2 linked regions of the Silvibacterium dinghuense genome follow. The protein of the gene in region 2 interacts with the protein of the main gene of each other region in a pairwise test. Links are inferred from orthologs where the notes say so. Each region holds a gene or a part of one and is shown on either strand. Other genes may lie near its edges. The genes, in order: ESZ00_RS14555 and ESZ00_RS13750.

Region 1 (11,166 bases), on a different replicon or contig from region 2:
GGAGAACGACAAGTTTGAAGTAGAGCAGAGAGCAGGGAGACAACCCATGGCGACACAGGCAATCGCGTCCCCCAACATTTTCGATACCCCTCGCCGCGCCGCTGACCGCATGCAGGAGCGTAACCTTGAGCTGCTTGCGGCACAGCAGCAGCGCGCCCGCCGCGGTCCCACGCCCGAGGTCTTTTTCGTCAAGCGTTTCGACAACAGCCGCATCGTCAAGGCGGCCGATCCGGCACGCGCCAAGGAGATGCGTCTCTTCGCAGTTGTGATGGCGACGCTCTTCGCGCTCATCATGACGTACGGCTGGCAGCACCTCAGCTCCATCGAGTACGGTTATCGCATCGAGAGCGAGAAGCAGCAGCTGCAGCAGCTCGAGGAGCAGAACCTCCAGCTTCGTCTTTCCGAGGCCGATCTTGGCGATCCGGCCCGCATTGACCAGATGGCGCGTCAGCTCGGTCTCACCGCGCCGCAGCCCGGCCAGGTGGTTCGTCCCGATGCGGTTGCCGATCCGAACGCGCCCGCGCTGGCCGAGGCCACGCCGATGCTTCCGGTGATGCGCTAGGACTGGCCGTCCAGGCCTTTCGCCTTCGGCTGCTTCGTGCAGGGCGGATCGCCTGCGGCCTCCGCTCCCTTGGGTCGCGAGCTGGGATGCTGCGAATGGGCATCTTGACCGGTCGAGATTTAGGGCACCCAGGAATGGGATTGAGATAATGATGCTTCACCTGTTCCTGCCATGAACCGTCCGTCTTTTACGCCAGTACAGCCCGTATCGAAGGCCGGTGTCGTCACGCCGATGCGGCGCATGCGGGTGCTCAATGTGCTGGTGTTTCTCAGCTTCTGGTGCCTGATCATCTGCTTTCGCCTGGTGTGGCTGCAGGTTTTTCAGCATCACGAATGGGTAGAGCGGGCTGCACGGCAGCAGCAGCGTACCTTCGAGGTGGCGCCGCGCCGCGGCATTCTTTACGATCGCAATCTGCATGAGCTGGCCATGACGGTGCTGGCCGATTCGATTTTCGCCGTGCCGACGGAAGTGGGCAACGACAAGGCCGCCGAGGCCACGGCGCTGGCTGCGGTGGTGCACACCGATCCTACCGATACCTTCACTTCCGGCGCGCAGATACTTGCCCGGCTGAATGCCTCGCGGAACTTCGCGTGGATTGCGCGCAAGCAGGACCCGGCGGTGATTGCGAAGGTGAAGGCGCTGGATCTCAAGGGCGTCTACACGGTCAAGGAGTTCAAGCGTTTTTACCCCAACAACGATATCGCCGCGCAGGTGCTTGGGTATGTCGGTATCGATGACAACGGGCTTGGAGGTCTCGAGGAGAATTTCGACGAGGATCTCCACGGCACGCCGGGCCGCATGTACACGAATGTCGATGCGCGGCGCCATCGCCTGGGCAGTGAAGAGCGCGAGCCGCTTCCGGGTGAGAACCTGGTTCTGACTATCGACGAAAACATTCAGTACATGGCCGAGCGTGCGCTCGAGCACAATATGGAACGCACTCACGCGAAGGTCGGTACGGTGGTCGTGCAGGACCCGCATACCGGGCAGATTCTTGCGCTGGCGGTGCGGCCGACGTTCGATCCGAACGATTTTCGCCATGCCACGACCGACCTGCTGCGCGATCACGCGGTGAGCGATGTGTATGAGCCGGGTTCGACGTTCAAGCTGGTTACCTATTCGGCCGCGCTCGAAGAGCACGTGGCTACGCCGGATGGGATGGTGGACTGCGGCGGTGGACAGATCAATGTTGCGGGACGCATCGTGCACGATGCTCCCGGCGAGCATTTCGGGAACATTACCGTGGCCAAGGCCCTGGCCGAGTCGAGCGACGTGGCGGCCATCCGCCTGGCGCAGCGCATGGGCGCCGAGCGGTTCTACCAGTACATCAAGGCATTCGGTTTCGGCGACAGGACCGGCATCGAGCTTCCGGATGAGACGCGCGGCCTGTTGAAGCCGGTGCGCAAGTGGAATCCGACGACCATCGGTTCTATCCCCATGGGACAGGAAGTGGCGGTGACGCCGATTCAGCTCATCACCATGGCTTCGACGATTGCCAATGGGGGCGTCTATTTGCCGCCGCATATCCTGATGCAGAGCACCAACGATGTGAAGGGCGATGGCAAGCTGCAGCCTGCGACCTTCCATCCTGAAACGGAGCTGCCGAATCCGCTGCCGGATGGCTCACACCGCGTGATTTCGACGCTGACGGCGGCGCAGATGCGCAAGATGATGGAAGGCGTGGTGGAGTTCGGCACCGGACACCTCACGACCCAGCTCAATGGCTATAGCGCAGCGGGCAAGACCGGCACCGCGCAGAAGATCGATCCGCGCACGCACACTTATTCGAAGACGAACTTTGTCGCATCGTTTGTGGGCTTTGCGCCGGTGAACAATCCGGCGGTGACGATTGCGGTCATCACCGATTCTCCGGACCACAGCATGCACTTCGGCGCCGAGGCCAGCGGTCCTGTTTTTCAGGAGCTGGCGCAGGAGATTCTCGAATACCTTGGCGTTCCGCACGATCAGCCGCTGAGGACGCCGGTGCAGATCGCCAAGGCGGATAGCGCCGCGAAGGCCGTGGACGATGCGCCGCAGGATAACGCCGACGATCTGGATTCGTTGTTTGCCGAGGTCAACAATCTTCCGGCGAATGATCCGCTGCGCTCTTCGCCGGCCGACGGCACGCGTGCTCCTGTTTCGAAGCACGACCTCGATCAGCAGGCTGCCGGCTTGACTCCGCCTGCGCCGGTTGTGCCCGGTCAGCCTGCTGCGCCTCTTATCGATCCGAAGATTCTTGAGGCCAAGCGCGAGCAGGACAAGGAAGAGTCTGCCAAAGAGGTTGCGGATAGCAGGGCGAGTCAGCAGCCGCTCCAGGCGCCATCGTCCACCAGCTCTACTCCGGGTGGAGGCGTGATGGTGGCCTCCGGCAAGAAGGTTGCCGTGCCCTCGTTTGTCGGTGAGCCGGTGCGCAAGGTGATCGAGCAGGCGGGCAGCATCGGCATCACCGTGAAGGTGCTGGGCAGCGGTATTGCGCGCGAGCAGGCTCCCGCGCCCGGAACCATGGTCCCGGAAGGTACCTCCGTGGTGGTGCGCTTCGGGCGCTGATGCGCCTGTGCAGCACGCAGCCGCGCGGATCGCTACAATCATCTCCAGTATGACCTTCGACGACGTCCTCGCCGGCATTCCACTTCTCGATCGTGGCGGTCAGAACCCGCTTCTCCGCGGCATGGAGTACGATTCGCGCCGCATTCCGCCCGGTGGCCTCTTCGTCGCCATGCAGGGCGAAACGACGGACGGCAATCGCTATATTCCGAAAGCGCTTGAGCTGGGCGCCGCGGCTATCCTTACGGATTCTGCCGAAGCCTTTGCCGGGCTGCGCCGCGATCATCCCGAGACTGCGGCAGCCCTCATCGCGCATGGGCGCAATGCGCTCGCTCTGGCCTCGGCGAATTTTTATGCCCATCCGGAGCGTGCGCTGAAGCTCAGCGGTGTGACCGGAACCAATGGCAAGACGACGACTGCCTTTCTGCTCGACGCGATTCTGAATCATGCCGGGCGTAAGACGGTGCTGGTGGGCACGATCGAATATCACGTTGCGGGGAGCGTTCGTCCTTCGCCGCACACCACGCCCGAGTCGCGCGATCTCTACGAGCTGTTGCGTGAAGGTGTGGATGCAGGAGCGAGCGAAACGGTGATGGAGGTTTCCTCACATGCGCTCGAGCAGGGCCGTGTTTTTGCCGTGCCGTACGATGTTGCGATTTTCACGAACCTCACCCGCGACCATCTCGACTTTCATGGCACGATGGAGAACTACTTCGCGGCGAAACGCCGTCTTTTCGATGGCTCTCTGACGGAGGCTCCACGCGTGGCTGTCGTCAATATCGACGATCCGTATGGGGTTCGGCTCGGAGCTGCCGCGCGTGAGGCCGGCGCGCAGACTTACTCGTATGGACTTGCGTCCGGAGATTTTCACGCCTCGGATGTGGAGATGAAACCCTCCGGCATGCGCTTCACGCTGCACTCTCCTGCCGGGAGCATCGCTATCGCAACGCGGCTTACGGGCCAGGTGAATGTCTACAACCTGCTCGCTGCCTGCGCGGCTGCATTTGCGCGCGATCTTTCTCTGCAGCAGATTCAGGCTGGAATCGCTTCGCTCGAGTGCGTGCCAGGCCGCTTCCAGACTGTGGATCGCGGACAACCCTTCACCGTGGTTGTCGACTACGCTCACACCGACGATGCGCTGCGCAACCTCACTGCCCTGGCGCGCGCATTTGTGACATCGAGCGGAGGCCGCGTGCTCACGCTCTTCGGCTGCGGTGGCGATCGCGACTGCGCCAAGCGTCCGCTGATGGGACGGGCTGCCGGCGAAGGCAGCGATTTTGTCATTCTTACTTCGGACAATCCCCGCAGCGAAGAGCCATCGGCCATCATCGCGGACGCGCTCCCCGGTCTTGAGGCGACGGGGACGACATTTGCCGTTGAACCTGATCGCGCTGCTGCGATTTCGCTTGCGCTGCGCGAAGCGCGTGCCGGCGATATTGTTCTGCTTGCCGGCAAAGGGCACGAGAAGACACAGACCATAGGAGCTCACGTGATTCCGTTCGATGATGCCGCTGTCGCAGCAGCCGCTCTTGAAACCCTGCAGGAAGAGGTGCGCGCATGAACCTGGAACTTCACCAGGCCGCACAGTGGTGCAGCGCGGAATTGCATGGGCATACGCCGCACGCCAGCGTGATCACCGGCTACTCCATCGACTCGCGCACCATCCAGCCGGGCGATCTCTTTTTTGCCGTGAAGGGCGACCGTTTTGATGGGCACGCATTTGTGGCCGCGGCTTTCGCTGCTGGCGCTATCGGGGCAGTGGTCGCCTCGAAGCAGCTTGGCCACCTGGGCAGCGTGTCCGGTCCGCTGCTCGCGGTAGAAGATCCTCTTGTTGCCCTGCAGCAGTTGGCTGCGGCGGTGCGGCGCCATTGGGGCAAGCGCGTCGTCGGCGTTACCGGGTCGGCCGGAAAAACTACGACGAAAGAGGCGATTGCCGCGGTGTTGGGTGCGCGTTTCGCTGTCCTCAAATCGCAGGGCAATCTCAATAACGGTTTCGGCCTGCCTCTGCAGCTTTTGAAGCTCCAGCCGGAGCACGAGGTCGCGGTTATTGAGATGGGCATGTCCGCTGCCGGTGAGATTGCCGCGCTGGCGCGCATCGCCGCGCCCGAGTGGGGTGTGGTCACGAATGTGGGCAATGCGCACGCGGAGTTTTTTCCGGACGGCATTGCCGGTGTGGCTCGCGCCAAGTATGAGCTGATCCAGTCGCTGCCGCACCAGGGCATCGCATTTTTGAACTGCGACGATCACTATGTTTCGCAATTCGGACGCGACTTCAAGGGCGCCGTGGTCTACTTCGGGTACGGTCCCTGCGCCGATCCGCGCGCTACCGCTGTCGAGCCGCTCGGCATCGATGGTCTTCGTGTCTCGGTGCTCGCGGGGCAGGAGACGGCGTCGCTGCATCTGCATCTGCCGGGTGAGCACAATGTTTCGAATGCGCTTGCGGCCATCGCCGTGGGGATTGCAGCGGGCATCCCTCTCGAAGCCTGCTGCCGGGCTCTTGAGGCGTTGCTGCCGGATGAGAAGCGCGGGCGCGCTGTTTCTGTGCGCGGCGCGACCATTATCAACGACAGTTACAATTCGAACCCTGAAGCTCTGAAGGCCATGATTGCGACCCTGGCTACGGTCCCGGTGGGGGAGGGGGGACGCCGCATTCTGGTTGCAGGCGAAATGCTCGAACTGGGTGCGCAGGCAGCGGCGCTCCACACGGCCTGCGGCGCGCGTGCCGTTCAAGAGAAGATCGATATTGTGCTCGGCGTGCGGGGAGCGGCTGCTCATATCGTCGAAGAAGTCGCAAAGCGTGGCCGGGAGGCCCATTTCTTTGCAACTCCCGAAGAGGCCGGTGCGTGGCTCCACGAGCATCTCCAGCCTGGGGATGTAGTTCTGTTGAAGGCTTCGCGCGGAGTACGCCTCGAGCGTCTCCTCGATGTTTTGTAGCTGTCGCAGTTACGATTACGGCGCGGCAGGGTAGACGAGCGGCGGCGGCCGGTATCCAAAGGCCCGATCGACGCACCCTGCTACGGTGAGGACAAGCTCGTCTTCAAACGGACGGCCCGCAATCTGCACTCCGATCGGCAGTCCATTGCGGGACTGGCTGACCGGCACGACCGCGGCGGGCGCGGCCAGCAGGTTGAACCACTGGGTGTAACGCATCGCGTCGAGATACTGCACCGGCTGGCCATCGATCTTCCACTCGCGCTCTCCATGCCGGAATGCGGGCACTGAACACGCCGGCAGCAGCAGGATGGGGTATTCGCGCATTTCTGCCAGCAGCTTTCCGCGCACCTCATCGCATTGCGCCCAGGCATCCAGCAGTTGTGTCGCCGTGAGCGGCGGCGCCTCGCCGGAAAGGTGCAAAAACTCGCGAAAGATGGGGCTGAGCTCTGCCTGGCGGCCTGCGATGGCCGGCGCATAGAACATGGCGCCGCATTGCATGAAGAATTTCCACCACAGTTGCCGCGCCTCTTCGAGAGCGGCCGGGCGAAAGGGCTCCACATGAAAGCCTTGCGCTTCGAGGGACTGCACGGCGGCTCGCACAGCCTCGCGCGTCTCTTCCGTCACGGGAGTCAGGCCATCCTCTTCCAGCCAGCCGATCCGTACCTGCTTTGCGGATTCGATCGACATCTCACGCAACGATAGCGGCGGGCTCGCCGGATCGAGGCGATCCTGTTCGGCGAGTGCTTCGAAGAGCAAGGCGACGTCGCCGATGGTGCGCGCCATGGGACCGACTGCGCCGAGGATGGAAAATGGTCCGATACATGGCGGTGTATGTCCGCGCCCGGGGACGCGTCCCGGTGTGGGCTTCAATGCGCTGATGCCGCAGAAGTGCGCGGGCACGCGCACCGAGCCGCCGCTGTCGCTGCCCAGGCCTCCGGCGGACATGCCCGCTGCAATGGCTGCGGCTTCGCCGCCGCTCGAGCCGCCTGCCGAGTGATCGAGGCTCCATGGATTCCGCGTCTTGCCGTAGAGAAGGTTGTCGGTCTCATACGCCATGAGGAATTCGGGGCAGTTTGTTGTGCCGAGAAGCGTCGCGCCGGCGGAGCGCAGACGGGCCACGGCTTCGGCATCCTGCTCTGCGACGTCGCCGCGGAGCAGCGCGCTTCCAATCTCGCAGCGATAGCCGGCGATGGGCACTGTCGCCTTCGAGCTGAGGCAGAGTCCGGCGAGTGGACCGCTCGCGCCTCGTTTCGCCTGCTCGCGCACGCGCCCGGCATCAAATTCGATGAAGGCTCCAAGCGCATTATTCCATTGCCCGATCTGACGGATATGTTCTTCGGCGAGTTCGATGGACGATATTTTACGCGCGCGCAGCATGGCCAGCTGTTCGCGGGCCGAGAGAAATGTCACCGTCATGGTTGCGTATCCGGTTCCGACTTGACCGGCGTGTAATCGAACTGGAAGTGCTGCAGCCGGTCTCCGGACTCGAAGCGATCATCCCAGTTCAGCAGGTAGCGCAGTGTCTCCGGCGTCTCAGGATAATGCTCGGACTTCGGATACGGATAGCTGCTCTCTTCGTGGAAGGGAAGCTGTGCCACGCTGAAGGGCATCGCTTCGTAGAAATCCATGTCCTTCACAAAACCATTCGCATAGAAGAAGTAGTCGCGCTTCCAGTGCGGCGGCAACGGCGGCAGAGATGAGGCTGCAAACTCCGCATCGATCTCTTCGCCGCTGCCGAAGATGACGTACCGGTTATCGGCCGCGGCCAGCAAGGGAGTCACGCTGCCGTAGTGTGTGTATGGGCCGCGCTGCCATTCGAAGGGGCCTGTCTGGCTGATCTTCTCGTAGTTGTAGGTGAGGTCGCCCGGGGTTGCGCCCTCGATCTGCTGCGGGTAGCCGCGGAAGGCGAGGTGCGCCATTCCCAGCGGTAGCTCTGTCTGCCGCATCGGCACACTCTGCGAGGGACCATTGTCTACCAGCGCCTGGTCCCAGTAGATCTGCAGATTCGTGGTGAGGCGGACCTTTGTCGCGCCTGCGGGCAACTTGCCGGTGAGATCGACGACGATGGTGCGTGGCAGACCCGCAGGAAAGCCCATGTCGTCGATGATCCGCTTCCAGCTGCCGTCCGGCATCTGCGCTTCGAGATACGGCGATACCGGCTTGAGGCCGGCCTGCCACGCGGCATACATCGAGCTTGCGCTGAAGTACTCGATATAGCCATGCAGGAAGAGCCGCAGCGGGTTTGCAGGAGACCATGTGCCGAGATCGAGCGTGAGCGTGTGCATGTTGGCGTAGCCTGCGTAGCTCAGGTTGGTGAAGTCGCGCACATACTGATGATCGCGCCTGGCGAGCAGCGGCAGTACGTCGTGCCCATGATCGTCCCAGGCTCCGGCAAGCGGCCGTGTCTGAGCAGAGGCCGCGACAGCCTTGCCCGATGCGAAGGGTGATTCGTCGAGGAAGCGCTCGTCCGGATAGACCTCGGTGCCTTCGGGATGATCGATGGCCACGAGCCGCAGCTGATCGATGTAGTTGATCTCCTCCATCGGCTCGCCGAAGCGCAGGCTCAGGTAGCCGTTGCGGGCTTTGAGCTGCGAGCCCTCCACTTTAATCCATTCATCCGGATCGGCCTGGTTGGTCGCGGTTGGAGAGACCCAGTGTCCGACGACGGCTGCGCCGATCACGTCGGCAACGAACTGGTACTTTGTGCCATCCCATGCGAAAAGCACCGGGCACGAGCTGCCGCGCCGATCCAATTCCTTGAGCTCAAGAGGTTTCGCCGCTGAGATATCGATCTCGTCCTGCGGCACGCCGGTCGGCCACAGGAGGCGCACCACGTCTACCTGCTGGCTCTGTCCGAGCCCGGCCAGAATTTCCGTCGCACCCTGGCTCAGATAGCCTGCTCCGCCGGTGATCTCGAATTTCTGCTTCTGTCCGTTCGAGAAGACCTCAACTTTTGTACCGATGGCTGTCTTGTTGTCCGCGAGCCCGGTCAGTGCAATCCGCAGGGAGTGATTTTTGTTGCCGCCGATATTTTTCAGCGCGATCACGGAGCCATCCGCCTGCGTCACGATCAGGTCTGCGGCCCCGTCTCCGTCGATGTCATCCGCGATCAGTGCGCGCGGATTGTTCAGCTTCAGCTTGCTGGCGCCTACGGCATCGCTGACGTCTTCGAATCCCTGTGGACCGCGATTTCTGAAGACACGCAGCTCTGCGCCAGAGGAGGTTTCGACGATCGCGGCAAGATCCATCCAGCCATCGTTGTCGATGTCGATCGGCGTCAGGCCCCAGGCAGCAGTCGCATCCTTGAGAGGGAGCGGCACCCGTTCGAAGGCGTTGCCTCCGTTATTGCGCCACAGGCTCAGCCCTGGAGAGCCGGCATGCGAAACGGCTACGTCCATCCAGCCGTCTTTGTCGAAATCGAAGACGGCGAGGCCGCGCGATGCGGCGAGCGCGGGCTCGGCATAGAGCGGGAGGGGCAGGAATTTTCCTTCGCGTTGATTCAGGTAGATCGTCGGCGCGGCATCTTCGCCTGCGACCAGCAAATCTACGGCGCGGTCATTGTTGATGTCGGAGAGCGTGGCACCCGCAGTTGTCTTTGTGCCTGCAAGTCCGGTGGGCGCGGTCCATTCTGTAAAGGTCGAGTTGCCGTTGTTGCGCCATAGCACGCTTGGGCCACTGTTCTCTTTGGCTGCGCCGGTCACCAGCAGGTCCACGTCGCCGTCGTGATCGAAGTCGAGGAAGAGCACGCCGGCTGGGCGATTGAGCTGGCGGATGCCTGCTTTTTCCGTCGCGTCCTCAAAGTGTCCGTTCCCGGTGTTGTGATAGAGGACGACCCGATCGGTGAAGGCAATTGCGAGGTCGGGCTGCCCGTCTGCATCGTAGTCGCCGACAGCGCAGGCGACGGCGTCTCCGCTGGCTGTGAGTCCGGTCTGCGCGGCGGGAAGCTCAGTGTAGCCGCTCGCCGAGGGAGTGAAGACACGCAACGCCTGCGAGCCGCTGCCGAGCACCAGAAGATTGGCTCGTCCGCTGTCTTTTGTCGGCAGCAGGCATGCGCCCGCGGCGTGTCCGGCGCCAGGGTTGCTCTGTGGCTGGACAATGGTTTCCGGCTTCAGCGTGACGGGGATCATTGCGCCCGGCGTTACCGGAGGCGCCAGCATGTCTTCGACAGTTGCGTAGTGGCCCTGTTCTCCGTAAGCCGCGCTCAGAGGGCTCGAAATCTTATTCTGCGTGAGCTGCTGAAAGCGCTTCAGGTGCTCGCGGGAACCGGGTGTGTCGCCGAGGCGCTGCAAGGCGCGCGCGAGTCCGAACTGTGCCGAGGCATGGATCGGATTCCGCTCGATCGCAGCTTCATACTCCTGCCTGGCGTGCGCGTAATCACCCAGGCTGAGGTAAAACGAGCCGAGAAAGTAGTGGGCGTCCGCATCCTTCGGATCGAGCGTTACTACATGCTGCATGTCATCGATGGCCTGCCTGGGATTGCCGGCATCGAGGTGCGCCAGCGCCAGCGCGTACCATGCGCGCGGGTTCTTCGCGTCGATTTTTGCCGCCGCTTCGAGAGCGGTTTCGGCCTCCGGCAGTTTTTGCAGGTAAAGCAGCGCTATTCCCTTGTTCAATACTGGAATTGCGGTCTGCGTATCTGCGGTGTGCGCGGCCTCAAATTTTGCGAGAGCCTTCTCGGTGAACTGCTGGTTCATCAGCGCTACGCCCACGTTATTGAGCCGCGAGGCTGCAAGCGATGGAGCGTCCTGGGCGAAGGCCATGGGCGCGCTGCTCGCGCAGAGGAGCAGGCAGAAAGAGGAGGCCAGGCAAAGCGTGGCGCGGCGGATGAGCAATTTGTGCGCGAACATCGTCGGGGCCAATTATAGAAGAGCAAAACGATAGACTGAGAGCGATGCCAGATCCTTGTGACAGCCGCTGGAATGCCCTTTTTCGCTCGATGGAACTCGAGTCCCTGCCGCCCATCGACCGGGCTCTGATCGAGAACAGGCGCGTGCTGGTTACCGGTGCAGGCGGTTCCATCGGCTCCGCGCTTGTCCGCCAGGCAGCCTCGCTCGCGCCCCGGGATCTGGTGCTGCTTGAGGCCTCGGAGCAGGGCCTGTTTCAGCTTACTCAGGATCTCGAGGCGG
Region 2 (16,687 bases):
CAGCATATCCTTGTCATTCGAGACAACGTAGACGGGATGACCAGCTTCGGCAGCCTTGCGCGAGAGTGTGCCGATGACATCATCCGCCTCGAAACCCTCCGCCGAAACAATGGGAATATGGAAAGCCTCAAGAGCACGCCGGATATAAGGGAGTTGCTGCGCGAGATCGGCTGGCATCTCGGCACGATTGGCCTTGTAGCCGCCGTATTCGACTTCGTCGAACTGCTGCGTCTTGATATTGAACTTGCGCACGGTGGTCATGGTCTTCGCGCGCTCATCACGGAAGACAGGGCCACTGAGATCGAAGACGGCGGCGAAATACTCCGGGCCGAAATCCTTGCGCAGCTTGTTGATCATGTTCACGAAGACATACGTCGCGGCGGTGGGAACGCCGGTGCGCGTGGACATGGGCCGCTGCCTCTGCATCGCGTGATAGGCACGGAAGATGAAAGACATGGAGTCGAGCAGATAGACGGGCGCGGCAGTGCTGGCTACGTTAGACATCCTGTTGAGTCTACCGCTTCAGGGCGAGGAATTCCCGGGCGTGGAGTCGTGCTTTCCCCCACTCAAGCCGACTGCGGGCTTGAATGGGCCACCCGAGGTATGCAGCTCAGGAGAGGAACATGCAGTCGCCGTAGGAGAAGAAGCGGTAGCGTTCTGCAACGGCATGGCGATAGGCGGCGAGCACGTGATCCTGGCCTGCAAAGGCACTCACCAGCATGAGGAGGGTGGATTGTGGGAGGTGGAAGTTGGTGAGCAACGCGTTAACCGCTCGGAATCGGAAGCCGGGCGAGATGAAGATGTTTGTACTCCCGGCATGCGGCGTGAACTCTTCACCCAGTAGCGCGCAGTGCTCGAGAGTACGCACGGTGGTCGTACCGGCAGCAACGATGCGGCGGCCTTCGCGGCGCGCGGCATTCAGCGCTGTAGCGGTAGCCTCCGGCAACGTATAGCGCTCGGTGTGCAAATGGATATCCTCGAGTCGCTCGACACGCACCGGCTGGAAGGTCCCGAGGCCGACATGCAAGGTGACATAAGCAACCTCGACGCCACGCTGACGAATGCGGTCGAGGATCTCCGGGGTGAAGTGCAGGCCGGCGGTGGGCGCGGCAACGGAACCGCGGTCCTCGGCAAAAACAGTCTGATAGCGCTCGCGATCGGAGTCTGCGTCTTTTTCGCCGCGATGGATGTAGGGCGGCAACGGGATGCGGCCCAGGGCCTCAAGCGCCGCGAAAAAATCGGGAACCGGTTGGAAGCGCAATGTACGCTCGCCGAATTCACCGCGGTCCAACACTTCGGCGTGGAGGTCTCCAGCGCCGAACACAAGCTGCGTGCCGGGCTGCACCTTGCGGCCAGGCTTGACGAGCACTTCCCACTCCCATTCACTGCGCTGGGTCGTGAGAAAAACTTCGATGCGGCCGGTGTGCTCGATGCCGGAAGCAGTATCGACCCGACGGCCATAGAGGCGCGCGGGGATGACGCGGCTGTTGTTGAGAACGAGCAGATCACCTTCGCGCAGCTGCTCGGGAAGATGCTGGAAGGCGCTGTCCTGCCAGTGCCCGGTGTTGCGATCAACGAGCAGCATACGGGCGCCTGAGCGCTCGGAGGGCGGCTGCTGGGCGATGAGCTCTTCAGGGAGTTCGTAGTCGAAATCGGTAACGAGCACTGCTTTGATTTTATCGGGAACGCGCAGGGCAGGCCTGCGCGTTCCGGCTTATAGCCCTTCGCCGGTAAAGGGGTTGATCTCGTTCGGCTTGGCAGATGTGGGATCGATTTTCTTGGCTGGAGGCGCTAACGCGTGGCCGGCAGCGGCTCCAACCGGGATATCGCCTGGATTGGCGGAGAAGACGCGAAGCGGATCACCAGGAAGCATACCGTGCTCGGCCAAGGCGATACGGATGCGGCGCTGGGTTTCGCGCATCGGGACCCACTGCTGGTTGGCTTTGGTACGCAACTGGACGGGATAGATCACCTGCGACCCCTTGATGGCGTCGACGCCGAGGAGAGTAGGATCGGCCAGATAAACATCTTTATACGCAGGATCGTTGCGCACGCCCATGGCTACCTCCTTGAGCAGCTTCATCACATCGTCAGGATTGGCGGAGTAATCGACCGAAACATTGATAGTCGCCACAGAGAAGTCGCGGGTCTGGTTGGCCACGATGGTGATCTGCGAGTTCGGTACGACATAGAGCGTGCCGTCGCTATCGCGGAGCATGGTTTTACGCAGAGACATGGCCTCCACCGTCCCGGAGACCCCAGCGATGCGAACGATATCCCCGATACCATACTGATTTTCAAGAAGAATGAGGATACCGTTCAGACCGTCCTTGACGATCGTCTGTGCCGCCAGACCGATGGCGACGCCGGCGACACCGGCCGAGGCAAGGATTGGCTGCAGATTGAAGCCGAGCAGAGGCAGAATTTCGAGCGCGGCGATGAAGGTGATAATACCGACACCGGTAGCACGGATGACCGAGGTGAGTGTTTTGACCTGGGCCACATTGCCTGTGCCTTGCGCTGCATGCAATTCAGCCAGCTTTGCCACGCGGTTGGTGACGGTCCGGAGCACCCTGGTAAGAATCCAGGCCCCGAGGGCGGTCACCAGAACCTTCGGCAACACGCTGTGCAGGAACTCCTGCAGGTCGCCAAGCCACTCCGTGTTCAGCGAATCAAAGAATCCGCGCGGAGAGGACGCAAGTGCGGAAAGTGGTTGAGTAAAGGGATGCATTACAAATTCCTATTCCTATAATGAACGCAACTTCGAATCGCCACGACACAAATCACCATCAGTCTGGAGGCGGGGATGCGAGCCAAACTGTTCGATGCAATAGGATGCTGGGCAGTCGTCTTCCTTGTGGCAGCGGGAACGGCCGGCGGGCAGCAACAGGATCAGACCACACCGCCTATCTCCTCCACTTCGACCGTGCACATGGGGAGCAGCTCGAATACCGACAGCAGCATGATCGAGCAGGAGATGGCAGAAAAGCTGGCGAAACGGCGGAATTCCGAACGCCAGCAGCGCATTGTAGATGACACGACACAGCTGCTGGCTCTTGCCCAGGAGCTCAAAGCAGAGGTCGACAAGAGCAACAAGGACCAGCTCTCGATCGATGTGGTGAAAAAGGCGGAAGAGATCGAAAAACTGGCCAAAGCGGTCAAGGAGAAGATGCGTGACGGCCAGTAAGCTTCGGCTCCGAGCCTGCTACCCGGCTCAGGCCTGAGTATTCGCAGGCTCCTGGCTGACATGGAGCGAGAAAAACCGCTTCCGGCGATAGAGCACGATCAGCCGGACGGAAAGTGCGAGCGCTCCGCCGATCGCGGTACAAAGAGCCCGGCGATGCGCGATCACGTCACTCGGCGTAGAGGCCAGCGAGAGCAGGAAGACGATGTATCCGGTGATACAGACGGTGAAAAGTGCATAGTTGATGTTCATGGTTGCGTAAGCAAGCCACGCAAACAGGATGCAGCAGACCACGATCCATGTCAGGGATGGCTGCCACCAGCCAATAGCGACAGACAACAGGTAAGCGCCGGCAATGGTGCCGACGGTGCGCGCGATGGCGCGGCTGGCTGTATCCGCAAGCCCCGGCTTCAGTACCAGCATGGCGGTCATCGGAATCCAGTAGCCGCTGGAGAAATGCAGCCGGCGGTAGATTTCCGTGCTTACGCCGAGCGTAACCATCAGCCGCAGGGCATACGGGACCACGGAATTGGTGATCCGCCCCGTTCTGAGGTGTGCAGAGAGCTCGACGACCATGGTGCGCAAGGCCTCACGCTCGGCGCGAACATAATGCCCCATCCGGACCAGGTCCTGGCGCAGCTGGCTCCATAGCTGGAGCAAAAGGGTGGAGCACAGCACCTGAACGCTGCCACCAGCCAGCAGCAGCAGGGCACGGATCAACGCAGCATGCGCGGTAAACGGAAAAGCGGAACCGACAAGCAGAGTGGTGACACACTGCTGTCCAACCCATCCATAGCCGCCTTCGCGGCTGGTCAGCATGCCGTAACCGAATCCCCAGAGCGCCGCAAGCGGCACGAGGATGCTGTTCTCGTGACCGGCAATCATGCCGATGAAGCTCGAAAAGGCGATGCCGAATGAGGCAAGGATCATGGGCAGCAGGCGTGATTGATCGATCTGCTGCTTGGAGCCAAATCCTACCGTCGCCGCGCCACCACCGGCGATCAAAGCCGCGCCCGGATGTCCTGCCAGCATGCCGATCACCAGGCACAGCGCAACCGGGACGACAAAAATGAGATCGGCAGCGAAGGTCTGCTTCTTCCAGTCAAATACCAGGACATCCTGCATATAAGCAGGGACAGAATGCGTCTGCGTCTCAGGATTGATGGAATTGCTGACTGGAGTCGAGGACATCTTCTCTTCTAGGATGGCACGAAGCCCGGCAGCCGGACACCCCACTGAACCCGCCACGGTGCCATCCGCATCTTACTTAATAGATGCAAAAGACGGGCGAATCCGCGGATTCGCCGGAAGAAAAGAGAGAGTATGCCCATCATCGAAACGTGCGGACAGTGTGGTGCAAAAAACAGAATTCCGGTTGAGCATCTGGCGGACACAGGGCGCTGCGGAAGCTGTAAAGCTCCGCTGCCGCCCACACGCCAGGCTATTGCCGCCGACATAACGCTGTTCGATGAAGTGGTAAACAAGGCGCGCGTCCCGGTGCTGGTCGATTTCTGGGCAGAATGGTGCGGCCCATGCCGCATGGCGGCTCCGCATGTGGCGGAAACAGCCAGGCAGATGGCCGGTCAAGCCATAGTGCTCAAAGTGGATACCGAAGCGCATCCTCAGCTGGCAGCACGCTATAACGTCCGCGGTATCCCCAATTTCGCGGTCTTTGCCGAAGGCCGACTTGTGCACCAGCAGGCCGGGCTGGTCGGCGCTGATCAGATGACCCACTGGCTGCGTGACGCTGCTGCCGCTGTCCGCTAAAAAAGCCCGGATCGAGCAGCAAAATACCCGTCGAGGGATCGATTGTTACAACTGCCTGGACAGAGAGAGGAGAATGCGCGTCTATCTATGAGTATCCTGAAACCTGCATGCGTGTCCGCCTCCTCCTCTTCGGTGTTCTGAAAGACCTCTTTCCTCATAGCAGCGGCGAGCTGGAGATTGCAGCGGGCAGCACGGTAGCGGATCTTCTTGCCCGCTGGAGCATGCTCCCCGGATCGGCACAGATTCTGCCCTCGCTCGCCGTCGCGGTGAATCAGGAATATACCGGAGCGGAGCACATCCTTGAGGATGGCGATGAGGTTGCATTGCTGCCTCCGGTCAGCGGCGGCAGCGAGCCCGGCGACGTGATTCTGCTGACCCGTGACCGCATCGATGCCCAGTCTTTGATCTCCGGATTGAAGTCCGGAGCCGACGGTGCGATTACCGTCTTCGACGGCATTGTGCGCAACCATACCCGTGGACGCCAGACGCTCTACCTCGATTACGAAGCCTACGAAGAGATGGCTCTGAGCCAGATGCGCGCTCTTGCAGCCGAAGCGCGGTCACGCTTTGGCGTCCGCCAGGTTGCCCTTGTGCATCGCCTGGGCCGTTTGGCGATTGGGGAAACCAGCGTCCTCATCGTAGCGGCTTCTGCCCATCGGGCAGCGGCTTTCGATGCCTGCCGCTGGCTGATCGATACCTTGAAAAAGACAGTACCGATCTGGAAGAAGGAGTACTTCACGGACGGTGCGGTCTGGGCGGATGGCGATCCTTTCCCCGAAGGTATCGCTCTGCATTCCACTCCTCCGGCAGGACAGTCATGAGGTGTCCGGCGCTCCACTTGACCCGAAGCTGCGCCGCAGTGCTGGCATGCGTGCTGGGCACGGTCTATGCGCTGGCCCAGGCTGTCCCCGAGGTCTCTGCCCCGCCGCAGAGTTCCCCTCTGCCTCCTATCCAGGTGAATGTCCGGCTGGTGAATGTGTTTGTCACCGTCACAGATACCAACGGAGCGCCGGTACCGGGCCTCGAAAAAACAGATTTTGCGCTTACGGAGGATGGGCATCCGCAGAAAATCGCGTACTTCGAGCGGGATACAGAGATGCCGCTGTCTATCGTGCTGGCAATCGATACCAGTGGTAGCGTGCACAAGGATCTCGATATAGAAAAGACCGCTGCTCACCATTTTGTGCGCGCACTGCTGCGGCCTGTCGATCAGCTGGACCTGATCGATTTCAATTCCGATGTGCGCGAAGTCGTGCCCTTCACCAATAACCTGCACCGCATCGATAACGGGCTCGATAACCTGTCCACGGGACCGGCAACAGCGCTTTACAACGCGGTCTATCTTGCCTCACAAAGCCTGGCGAACCGCCACGGACGGAAGGTGCTGGTGCTGATCTCCGACGGCGGCAACACGGTAAAAGGCACAGATTATGCACAGGCGCTGGAAGAGGCGCTGCGCGGCGAGGTCATGGTCTACAGCATTATCGATCTGCCGATCCTGGCCGATGCCGGACGAGACACGGCTGGTGAGCACGCCATGATCACCCTCTCCGAACAGACAGGCGGCAAGTATTACTACGCCCAGGAAGGGGATCTGGAAGCAATCTTCCAGAAGGTCTCAGAAGACCTGAGAACACAATATCTGCTGGGCTACTATCCTACGCGGCGTATTGCCGACGGGCAGTTTCGCGCGATCAATGTCACGCTGACCAAGCCGCCCGCGCAGAGCAGCCCGTACGTCGTGCGTAACCGTACGGGCTATTACGCTGCGAATCAGTAGCTGGCCCGCTTCCGGGTAATCGTATGAAAACGATAGACCACACCGGCCGACGCACCGAAGTGCACAGCCATGCCGCCGGTATTGTCCGAGTGGGTGAAATCGTCCAGCACCGCTTCGGGCTCCAGGCGAATCGCCCAGTGGTTGGTCACGGCAAAGTCAGCGGCTCCACCAAACGAGCTGACGAATGCAGGCTCATCCTTGTAAAGCCCTACGAGCTCTGGATCGATGTACTCGCCGGATTTGAGCCTCAGACTTCCATTGATCTGGTTATAGCCCGCGCCGAAAAAGGCATGCAGCGAGAGATTCAGGTGCTCGTTGCGCGCATAGCGGTATTCAGGACCACCCATGTACATGTATTCCGTAACAGGCGGCTTGGTAAAGCCATAAGAGTTCGGATCGGGGTGAGCCGTGCCATAGACGCCGCGGCCGGTCGCTGCAATCGCCCAGTGCTCATTAAAGAAGCGCGCCGCCTCGCCGTTGAAACCCCACATGGTTGACGTGTGGCCATCTCCCGGGCCCGCCTGAAAAGGCTTATAGGCAATACCGCCATACACCTCCCAACGATGGTTGGAGAGTGGATTCTTGATGGGAGAGGTGGGGGTGTAATCGGGAAGGGGTTCTTCCGCGCGGAGAGCGGGAACAAGCGTAAGTACCGTACCAAGAACAGAAAACAGAACGAACCTTTTCACTTCAAGACCTCGCAAGGCCCAGCCGCACAACTTGACAGCGGTCGGCTACAACAAATTATTTACATCCTCGCTCACGGTACTTGAAACCGCTTCCCCACGCGTCCCCCGTTGGTATGCGCGTAACAGAGTAGTTAGTCATCAAGGTTTATTGAATTGGTATTACTTTTCTGGGAGGTGACCCGCAATCAGGGACTTACATGAGAAGTAAGTCCGGACCGCAGCCATTACTGAGGTGTAGATGGCTGGGCCGGCTGGTTGCTCTGATCGTCATTATCCTTTTTCCCTCCGCCAAAGAGGCGGCGGAAGAAACCAGGCTTCTTTTTCGGCTTGTCATCGACAGCAGGAACCGGAGCCTGCGCTGCCGGCTGAGGCTGCCCGGCAGGAACCGGAGTGGCCGGCTGAGAGGCCACAGGCTGTGCCCCGGGCGTACTGGGAGGCGCAGCCGGTTTCTCTCCAAGACCAAAAATGCGCTGGAAGATATTCCGCTGATCGCCGTTTGCGTGGTCGCAGGTGTCTGTCGGCTGGGTGCCATCGAGAAAGTACGCCGTATAGTCCGCTTCCGAGCAGCTCGCATCGGCGATCAGGTTGGTTGCCTTGTCGAGCGTAACCTGCGTAACCCCTGAAGGCGGAACGAAATCCTTGGTATCGGAGTATTCGGGCAAAGCGATGGCGCGCTTCATGAAGTCAGCCCAGATAGGGGCTGCAGCATGCGCGCCTTCGATCTTGATATCCGAATAATCATCATTCCCAACCCAAACAATGGTGAGCAGATTCGAGGTGAAACCTGCGAACCAGGCGTCATGCGAGGTACCGGTCTTGCCTGCAGCCGGAGCCCGGAAACCCTGTAAGCGGACACCCGCCGCAGTGCCGTGGTTGATGACGTCTTCCATCAGGGCGGTGGTCAGGAAAGCCGAACGGGGATCGAGGATCGGCTTGGTCGTCGGCGTGTAATCGGCGACCGGATCACCGTTGGGATTCCGCACTGAAGCGACCATCCAGGGATCGATCTTGACGCCGCCGTTGGCGAAGACCGTGTAGGCACCGGCCATCTCGAGGGGCGTGGCGTCATAGGCGCCAATCGCCATGGCTGGTGTGCCGCGAGCGGACTTGATGCCGGCATCGCGCGCCAGCGAGGCAACATTGTTGTAGCCCACCATCTCTGCCAGAGAGATGGTCGCATTATTCAATGAAAACTCGAGTGCCGTGCGTGCCGTCACCTCACCCATGTATTTGCCTTCGAAATCCTTGGGCGTGTAGGTCTGGTTGCCGGCAAAGGTAAAGGTGGTCTGCTCATCGTTGAGCGTAGTCACCGGCGTGAAGGTTGCACTCACTCCGTCCGAGTTCGTAAGCTGCGCTCCAGCCAGGCTGGTATTGAAGGCCGCGGCAAAGACAAACGGCTTGAAGATGGAGCCTGTTGGACGATGAGCCACGGCATGGTTGTACTGGCTGGAGCCGTAATTGCGGCCCCCGACAAGAGCCAAAATCTGGCCGGTGTGAGGATTGAGTGCAATCAACGCCACCTGCGGATAAACGATGGGCGATTCATCCCCCGCCTTGACGCGGCGCTCATGGAGGCGCTCCACCTGCTCATCGACATTCTTCATCTCCTCGTTCACGGCCTCGGTGGCCGCACGCTGGAGATCGGGATCGAGCGAGGTGTAAATACGCAATCCCTGCTGGTTGTAATCCGCATCGTTGAGCCGCTGAGAGAGCTGATCGCGGACAAGATCTACAAAATACGGGGCTTCGCCGGCATCCACGGCACCAGGAACAAGGTGCAAGGGTGTGGCTTTGGCCTCTTCGGCCTGCGTCTTGGTGATCGCGCCGGTCTCGACCATTGCGTCGAGAACCACATTGCGCCGGGAGATCGCCCGCTCGGCATGGCGGTAAGGATTGAGGCGGCTCGGACTCTGGATGAGTCCGGCAAGCAGCGCGCACTCGGGGAGTGTCAGCTGGCGGACATCCTTGCCGAAGTAAGCCTGCGCGGCTTCGCCAAAACCGTTGATCGAAAAGCTGCCGCGCTGTCCCAGGGGAACCTGGTTGGCGTAGATCTCGAAGATCTTCTGCTTTGAGTAATGGTTCTCCAGCTGGAAGGTGATGAGCACCTGGCGGAACTTGCGCGAAAAAGTGCGTTCCGGGGAGAGAAACATAATCTTCGCCAGCTGCATGGTCAGCGTGGAGGCGCCGCCGGCATAGCGCCGGTCGCCGCGAAGATCGTGCCAGGTCCATCCGAGGATGCTGTAGTAATCGACGCCGCCATGCTCGAAGAAGCGGCGGTCCTCGATTGAGGTGACCGCATGCACCAGTGTCTGGGGAAGCTCGTCGTAGGTCACCAGGCGCCGCTTGGCGCGATTCTGGTCAGAAAGATCTGTTACGAGCAGCGGCTCGAGCTCATAGGCGGCGAGCTGCTGGCCGTTGCTGCCGGTGATCTGGCTGATCGCTCCGCTGTCAAAGGTGACCGTGGCCGAGTCCGGCGCATGAAACGACTGCGGACCCGGGTGGATGGTGATGCTTTCCGCACCGGCGGTGAAGGTGCCCATCGGCGAGGCCGAGCCTTCGCCGTCTATCGAATAGCCGGCGCTGCGCAGCTGCTGCTCGATGTACTGCACGGTGTACTTCTGGCCCGGACGCAGTTCGGTGGGCGCAGCATAGATCTTCGCCGTGTTGGCAAAGAGCGGCTTAGCCAGCCGGTCATCCACAATGTGCTGATATTTATGGTAGTAAAAAGCAAAGACGACGCCGAAGAAGACGATACAAATGGCGGCGACTGCTCCCACAACAAGAAGAATTCTGCGCGTCAACCAGGACTTCCCTATTCCGGATTGCGCCCCAGGCGCAGCGAATTTGATTTTTACTGCCAAGCGATGTTCTCTCTCTGCATTCTATCGATTCCCACCGGCTTCGTGGACAGAAGGGGAAATGTACCCGGATTCGGACCGCTTTGGGCCGAGATTTCCATGCCTGCACCTGGAATCTCTGACGGTTCGGATGCAAAAAAGAGAGGATACGTGCGCGCTCAGCAAAAGGTTCGCGCAAGGGTGTGCTCACTTCTGCAACGGCAGCGGTTGGGTTTTACCCTTCGGGCACCGTGAAAGATTACGAAGACTCCAGCAGCCATGCAGGCAACGATGCGCACGAGAAAACTCGCCCGTGGAGCGCTAAAGCAAGCGCTCACTAGCGAAAATCTCTGCTCCTCTCGAAGTACTCCGGGGATGTTACATCTGCCTGTAAGTTCATCCCATTATGGGATATATCTGCGGAATGTATCTGAGGATAGAAGGGCGGATAAAAGATCGGGCACTCTGGTGTACTCTGTTCTCGCAGGCAGCGCTCGGAAGCTTCGATCCCACGTCCTTATCAGAGATAGCCCCGGGCCTGGTGAACATATTGAAGAAATTTCTTGCCGCTGTCTTGGCCGGTCTTTGTGCAGCCGCGATCGTCATCCGCTCCGGAGCGGTTCCCGCGCTCTTTTCTGCACGCTATGTTCCACACCGGTTCTGCTACCTGGCCAGCCCCGGCCTGGTATGGACCAATACGATAAGCGACGGCCTTATCGGCGCCTCATACGCCATTATTTTTGCTGGACTGTTCTGGGTCGCCTTTCGGCTCAGGCAGGTTACGGCCATCCGTAGCTACCTCTGGATCTTCTTCTCCTTCGGCACTTTCATCGTCGCCTGCGGAGCGACCCACATCATGGAGATCGTGACCGTCTGGGTGCCGGTATATCCGCTCTCCGCCACGGTAAAAGTCATCTGTGCGGTGGCTTCGGTGCCCACAGCGATTCTCTTTACGATCACGGCTCCACGGCTCGCAGAGAGTATTCGCCAATTCCTGAAAGTACTCCTGACGACACAACGAGAGCGGGAACAGGCTCTGACCACCCTGGTGGCTTCAGAAAAACTTGCCGTGGCCGGACGCCTGACCGCCGCAATCAGCCATGAGATCCGTAACCCGCTAGAGACAGCGGCCAACCTCAACTACCTGGCGGCAACCGACCCGCGTTTGCCGGCCGATTTGGCGGCGATATTGCAGACAGCGCGCGCAGAACTGGAACGGGCAAATGGCATTGCCGGAAACATGCTGTCGCTCTTTCGTCCCGACCCCTCTCCCAACCCCAGCGATGTTTACCTCGAAGAACTGGCCAGCACCGTATTGGAGCTACAGCGAACCGATCTGGCGATGCGAGGGATTCAGTTGCATACGCGGCTACGCCGCGGCATGCCGATCCAAGGCTATGCAGCCGATATACGCCAAATCCTGATCAATCTGGTGCAAAATGCAGCCGCAGCTCTCGGTCATGGTGGGACCGTATACGTGCGGACGCAGCCACGCCATCTTCATATGTCGGGAGATACGTCCAGGAGCACACGCACCGGAAGCAGCCGCAGTATGGCTGGATATTCGATTACCATCGCCGACACCGGTCCCGGCATTGCTCCGTCTCACCGTTCACGGCTCTTCACGCTGTTTTTCACAACAAAGGGCCCGGAAGGTACGGGAGTGGGATTATGGCTGGTTCGCTCGATGGTCGAGCGGCATGGGGGATGCATCCTGGTCCGCTCGCGCACCGCGGGAGAGTCTCACCTGCATGGAACAGTCTTCAATATCTGGATTCCCTTCTCCCCGGTCGAGCGGGAGACGCTCGCCAAGCCTGAGCCCATGATTGCCGAGGCGGTCAGAGCTTCGTAAGGGCTCCGCACTGCCCGCGATCCAGCCGGGCAGCTACAATAAAGGCTCCAACCAGACTCTACGATTCGTTTTGCTGCGAGAGGATTTTCCTCGCAGCGGCGGGAAAGATAGCTGTTCGTTCATGCATCGCTGGTCCAAGCTTTTTGTACCGACTCTTCGTGAGGCTCCGGCGGACGCCGAAGTCGCCAGCCATAAGTTTCTGCTGCGTGCCGGCTATGTGCGGCAGCTGGGCGCGGGCATCTACTCCTACCTGTTCTTCGGGAACCGGTCGATCCAGAAGATCATCGGGATCGTGCGGGAGGAGATGAACGCCATCGGGCAGGAGTTCCTGCTCCCCGGCATCATGCCCTCGGACGTGTGGGAGCAGAGCGGGCGCTGGACAACGATGGGGCAGAATATGTTTCGCCTGCAGGACCGCAAGGGTGCATGGCTCTGCCTGGGCATGACGCATGAAGAGGTGATGACGGACATCGCCCGCAAAGAGCTGCGCAGCTACAAGCAGCTGCCCCAGATCTGGTACCAGATTCAGACCAAGTTCCGTGACGAGCCCAGGCCAAAGTCAGGCCTTTTGCGCGTGCGCCAGTTCATTATGAAGGACAGCTACTCCTTCGACATCGACGCAGCCGGGCTCGACAAGAGCTTCGATTTGCATGATGCGGTGTATCGCAAGATCTTCTCGCGCTGTGGACTGTCTTTCGTCGCGGTCGAGGCGGACTCGGGCGCAATGGGCGGCTCGCAGTCGCAGGAGTTCATGGTCTACACCGATGCCGGTGAGGACCTGATCGCCAGCTGCCCGAACTGCCACTACGCGGCCAACATGGAGAAGGCAACCTCGAAACTGGGCGCTGTGACCGAGATGGAGCCGACCGGGGACGGCACGCCTGAGCTGGTGCACACGCCGGGCAAGGCTGCTATTGCTGACGTTGCCGAGTTCTTCCAGATCGATCCAGCCTCGGACATCAAGACAGTCGCCTACATGGCCGAGATTCGCGAGGGCAAGGAGACAAAGTGGGTACCGCTCGTGGCCTTCCTGCGCGGCGATCACTTCGTCAACGAAACCAAGCTAACCGGCGTCGCCGGGGCCAGCGAGCTGCGTACCATGAACGCCGAGGAACTGGAGACATACTTCTCCGGGCCCGCGGGTTATCTTGGACCGATTGGGCTGAAGGTCGCGAAGACCCTGCATGATGGCGGCGTGAACGTGATCGTCGATCTCGGCCTCGAGAACCGCAAGAACCTGGTCGGTGGCGCGAACAAGCTCGACTATCACTTCCGCAATATCACGCCGGGGCGCGACTTCACATGGACCGTGCTTGCCGACATTCGCAACGTGGCCGAGGGCGAAGGCTGCCCGCAATGCGGCACGCCGCTCAAGGTCGCGAAGGCGGTCGAGATCGGACACATCTTCAAGCTCGGCTACAAGTACTCCGAGAGCATGGGCGCGCGCGTGCTCGACCCGAACGGCAAGGAAGTCACGCCGATCATGGGCAGCTACGGCATCGGCATCGAGCGCATCCTCACCTCGTCGATTGAACAGAACAACGATGAGAACGGCTTCTGGCTGCCGCCGTCCATCGCCCCGTTCGAGGTGGTGGTGACGGTGACCAACATCAAGGACGAAGCGGTGATGGATGCCGGCACCAAGATCGCTGCGGAGCTTGAGGCCGCGGGCTTCGACGTGCTGCTCGACGATCGCGATGAACGCGCTGGCGTGAAATTCAAGGACGCTGACCTGGTCGGTATCCCCTATCGCGTGACTGTTGGCAAGAAGATTGCCGAGGGCACGGTGGAACTGGTGACGCGCGCAAAGGCTACCAGCGAGGAAGTGGCTGTCGCCGATGTAGTAGCGACACTCAAGACGCTGATTTCGTAACCGCCACGATTTCTTATTTTCATAAAAGCACGAAGGGCGCCGCAGATTTGCGGCGCCCTTCGTGCTTTTATTGCTGCTGCGGCTACTTTTCGCGTACGTAATCGGTCTTGGCAGGCTTCGCACTGAGCTGGTTCGGCGTGGGAAGCTGCGATACATCCCAACCACCGCCGAGAGCCTGAATCAGCTCGATCGAAGCGACCGATTCATCGACCTGGAGCGTTGCCAGTGTCTGCTGATCGGAGAGCAGCGTGGTCTGGGCTGTGGTCACGTCGATATAGGGATCAAGGCCGTTCTGGTAACGGCTCAGTTCGAGATCGAGATACTTCTGCTCGGCATCGACGGCTTCTTGCTGACGAATAACCTGCTGCGACAGAATACGGGTCGCGGCGAGATAATCCTCCACCTGCTGGAAGGCGGTAAGCACCGTCTGCCGATAGGTGGCGACGTCACCGTTATAGATCGCGGTATATTGCTGGAGCGCGGCGCGATACTCTCCGCCGTTGAACAGAGTCTCGGAGAGCGACGGCCCAATCGACCAGAAGCGGCTCGGCCAATCGAACCAGTGCTGGAACTGCGAGGCTTCGAAACCGCCTTCCGCCGAGAGTGTCACATCCGGGAAAAATGCCCCGTAGCCAATGCCGATTGTGGCATTCGCTTCGGCCAGCGTGCGCTCCGCAGCAGCGATGTCAGGACGCCGCTGAAGGAGCTGCGAGGGCAGACCGATCGGAATCGGCGGAGGCGCAGCCAGCAGCCCCTTTACCGGCATGGCAAAGTCCGTAGCCGGTTTGCCGATGAGCATCGCGATCGCGTGCTCGTACTGCGCGCGCGCCACACCGAGGTTCAACTGGGAAGACTGCGCTGCCTTGAGCGTAGCCTCGGCGGTGACCACAGTCGAATAATCGTCGATCCCAGTCTCGTAGAGATGGCGGGTCAGATCGAGCGCCTTCTGATCCGCGACGACGGTATCATCCAGCACCTTCTGCAGCGCATCCTGTCCGCGCAGCTCGAAGTAGTACTCAGCGAGGCTGGCCTCTTCGACGAGCTTTTCATTTTCGAGATCGGCCGCCGAAACCTGCGCGGCATATTGCTCCTCGCGTACCTGGCTGCGAATCTTGCCAAAGAAGTCGGGGGTCCAGGAGACATCGAGCGGCATGGCCCAGGTAGAAGAGGTGCTGCCCGCATTCGCAGTGGACGACTTGCCGAGGTTTCCTGAGCTCTTGGCACGGCTCCACGAAGGGCCAACAGTGACAGTCGGCCAGTATTGAGCCTTGGTCTCGCGGATCAGCGCCCGCGCTGCCATCAGGTTCTCAAAATACTCTTTGATCGTCTGATTATTGATATTCAGCTGCTCTTCGAGCGCATTTAACTCGGGCTGCTGATAGATCTCCCACCATTTGCCCTTCAGCATGGCGTCTTCCGGGCGAGCCACCTTCCAGCCGTCCGCATCCTGGAAGTTTGCCGACGACTCCTTGTAGGCCGGCGCGGTAGCGGCAGGCGCGGTGGGACGCTGGTACTTCGGACCGGGCATACAACCGGAGAGCAGGAGCGAAAGTGTGGCGGCAACAGCCGCTGTCGTTCGGGCAGCCGGGCGACAAACCCGGGCTAGGCCCGCCAACAGGGAGCCGGCGGCATCATTGCGATTCATGCTGGGTCTCATTTTGCGGGGCGATGTCATAAGGCGACTTCTCCCTCGGGATTGAAGGTGTCATGGCTCTTTCCGAGCACGCGAAGCCGGGCACGGTCGAGGAACAGGTAGACCACCGGAGTGGTGTAGAGCGTCAGCAGCTGGCTCATGATCAGACCGCCGACAATCGTAATGCCAAGAGGACGGCGCAGCTCCGAACCAGTACCGGTTCCAAATGCCAGCGGAAGCGCGCCGAAGAGCGCGGCCATCGTGGTCATCAGAATCGGCCGGAAGCGCAGCATGCAGGCCTCGAAGATCGCATCTTCGGTCTTCATGCCCTGCTCCCGCTCGGCCTGCAACGCAAAGTCGATCATCATGATGGCATTCTTCTTCACGATACCGATCAGCAGGATGATACCGATAATCGAAATCACATCCAGTTCGGAGCCGAAGAGCATCAGCGCGAGCACCGCGCCGATACTGGCCGAGGGCAGCGTGGAGAGAATCGTCAACGGATGGATGAGGCTCTCATAGAGGATGCCAAGGACGATGTAGACGGCCAGGATCGCGGTGATGATGAGCATCGGCTCACTCGACAGGGACGCCTGAAATGCCTGCAGCGATCCGGAGAAGAAACCGCGAATCGTCGCCGGCATACCCAGCCTGTCCTGCAGTGCGGTCACCTCCTCCGTTGCCTGCCCCATCGAGATACCGGGAGCAAGATTGAAGGAGATCGTGGCCGACGGAAACACGCCTGTATGTGCCACGGATATCGGCGTCGTTTGCGTATTCGCATGCACCATCGCAGAGATGGGCGTCATGCCTTCGCCGGTGTAAATATACGTCTTGTTGAGAGCCGCAGGCGACTGCCAGTATTGCGGAGCAACTTCGAGGACGACGTAGTACTGGTTCAGCTGCGTGTAGATGAGCGAGACCAGCTGCTGACCGTAAGCCGCATACAGATCGTTATCGAGCGATGAAGCGCTGGCGCCAAGGCGGGCAGCAGTCGCGCGGTCATAGGTCAGATACTCGGACAGGCCTGCATTCTGATAGTCCGTATTTACATCCTGCAAGCCCGGCA

The links.
Region 1: the proteins of ESZ00_RS13750 (region 2) and ESZ00_RS14555 interact in binary tests that used the Escherichia coli proteins (3 or more experiments, as listed by UniProt). The link is inferred for Silvibacterium dinghuense from one-to-one orthologs.

The regions. Positions count from the first base shown.
Region 1 is NZ_SDMK01000003.1:125,581-136,746, reverse strand. What follows is about bases 431-3,421. They hold ESZ00_RS14555 (penicillin-binding transpeptidase domain-containing protein), read left to right. Parts: upstream 431-733; coding sequence 734-3,109; downstream 3,110-3,421. Other genes in these bases: ESZ00_RS14550 (UDP-N-acetylmuramoyl-L-alanyl-D-glutamate--2,6-diaminopimelate ligase), read left to right, coding at 3,117-3,421; ESZ00_RS14560 (cell division protein FtsL), read left to right, coding at 431-562. In the rest of the region: more of ESZ00_RS14560, read left to right, coding at 47-430; more of ESZ00_RS14550, read left to right, coding at 3,422-4,667; ESZ00_RS14545 (UDP-N-acetylmuramoyl-tripeptide--D-alanyl-D-alanine ligase), read left to right, coding at 4,664-6,040; ESZ00_RS14540 (amidase), read right to left, coding at 6,056-7,456; ESZ00_RS14535 (CRTAC1 family protein), read right to left, coding at 7,453-10,887; ESZ00_RS14530 (polysaccharide biosynthesis protein), read left to right, coding at 10,932-11,166. UniProt on the Escherichia coli protein: Essential cell division protein that catalyzes cross-linking of the peptidoglycan cell wall at the division septum. Required for localization of FtsN.
Region 2 is NZ_SDMK01000002.1:1,085,804-1,102,490, forward strand. The notes cover bases 7,434-10,564. They hold ESZ00_RS13750 (PBP1A family penicillin-binding protein), read right to left. Parts: upstream 10,222-10,564; coding sequence 7,645-10,221; downstream 7,434-7,644. Also shown: polA (DNA polymerase I), read right to left, coding at 1-504; tRNA preQ1(34) S-adenosylmethionine ribosyltransferase-isomerase QueA, read right to left, coding at 611-1,666; ESZ00_RS13715 (mechanosensitive ion channel family protein), read right to left, coding at 1,715-2,731; ESZ00_RS13720 (hypothetical protein), read left to right, coding at 2,807-3,187; ESZ00_RS13725 (FUSC family protein), read right to left, coding at 3,215-4,375; ESZ00_RS13730 (thioredoxin family protein), read left to right, coding at 4,508-4,951; ESZ00_RS13735 (molybdenum cofactor biosynthesis protein), read left to right, coding at 5,059-5,772; ESZ00_RS13740 (VWA domain-containing protein), read left to right, coding at 5,790-6,731; ESZ00_RS13745 (outer membrane beta-barrel protein), read right to left, coding at 6,725-7,420; ESZ00_RS13755 (sensor histidine kinase), read left to right, coding at 10,808-12,109; ESZ00_RS13760 (proline--tRNA ligase), read left to right, coding at 12,231-13,982; ESZ00_RS13765 (efflux transporter outer membrane subunit), read right to left, coding at 14,065-15,627; ESZ00_RS13770 (efflux RND transporter permease subunit), read right to left, coding at 15,654-16,687. UniProt on the Escherichia coli protein: Cell wall formation. Synthesis of cross-linked peptidoglycan from the lipid intermediates.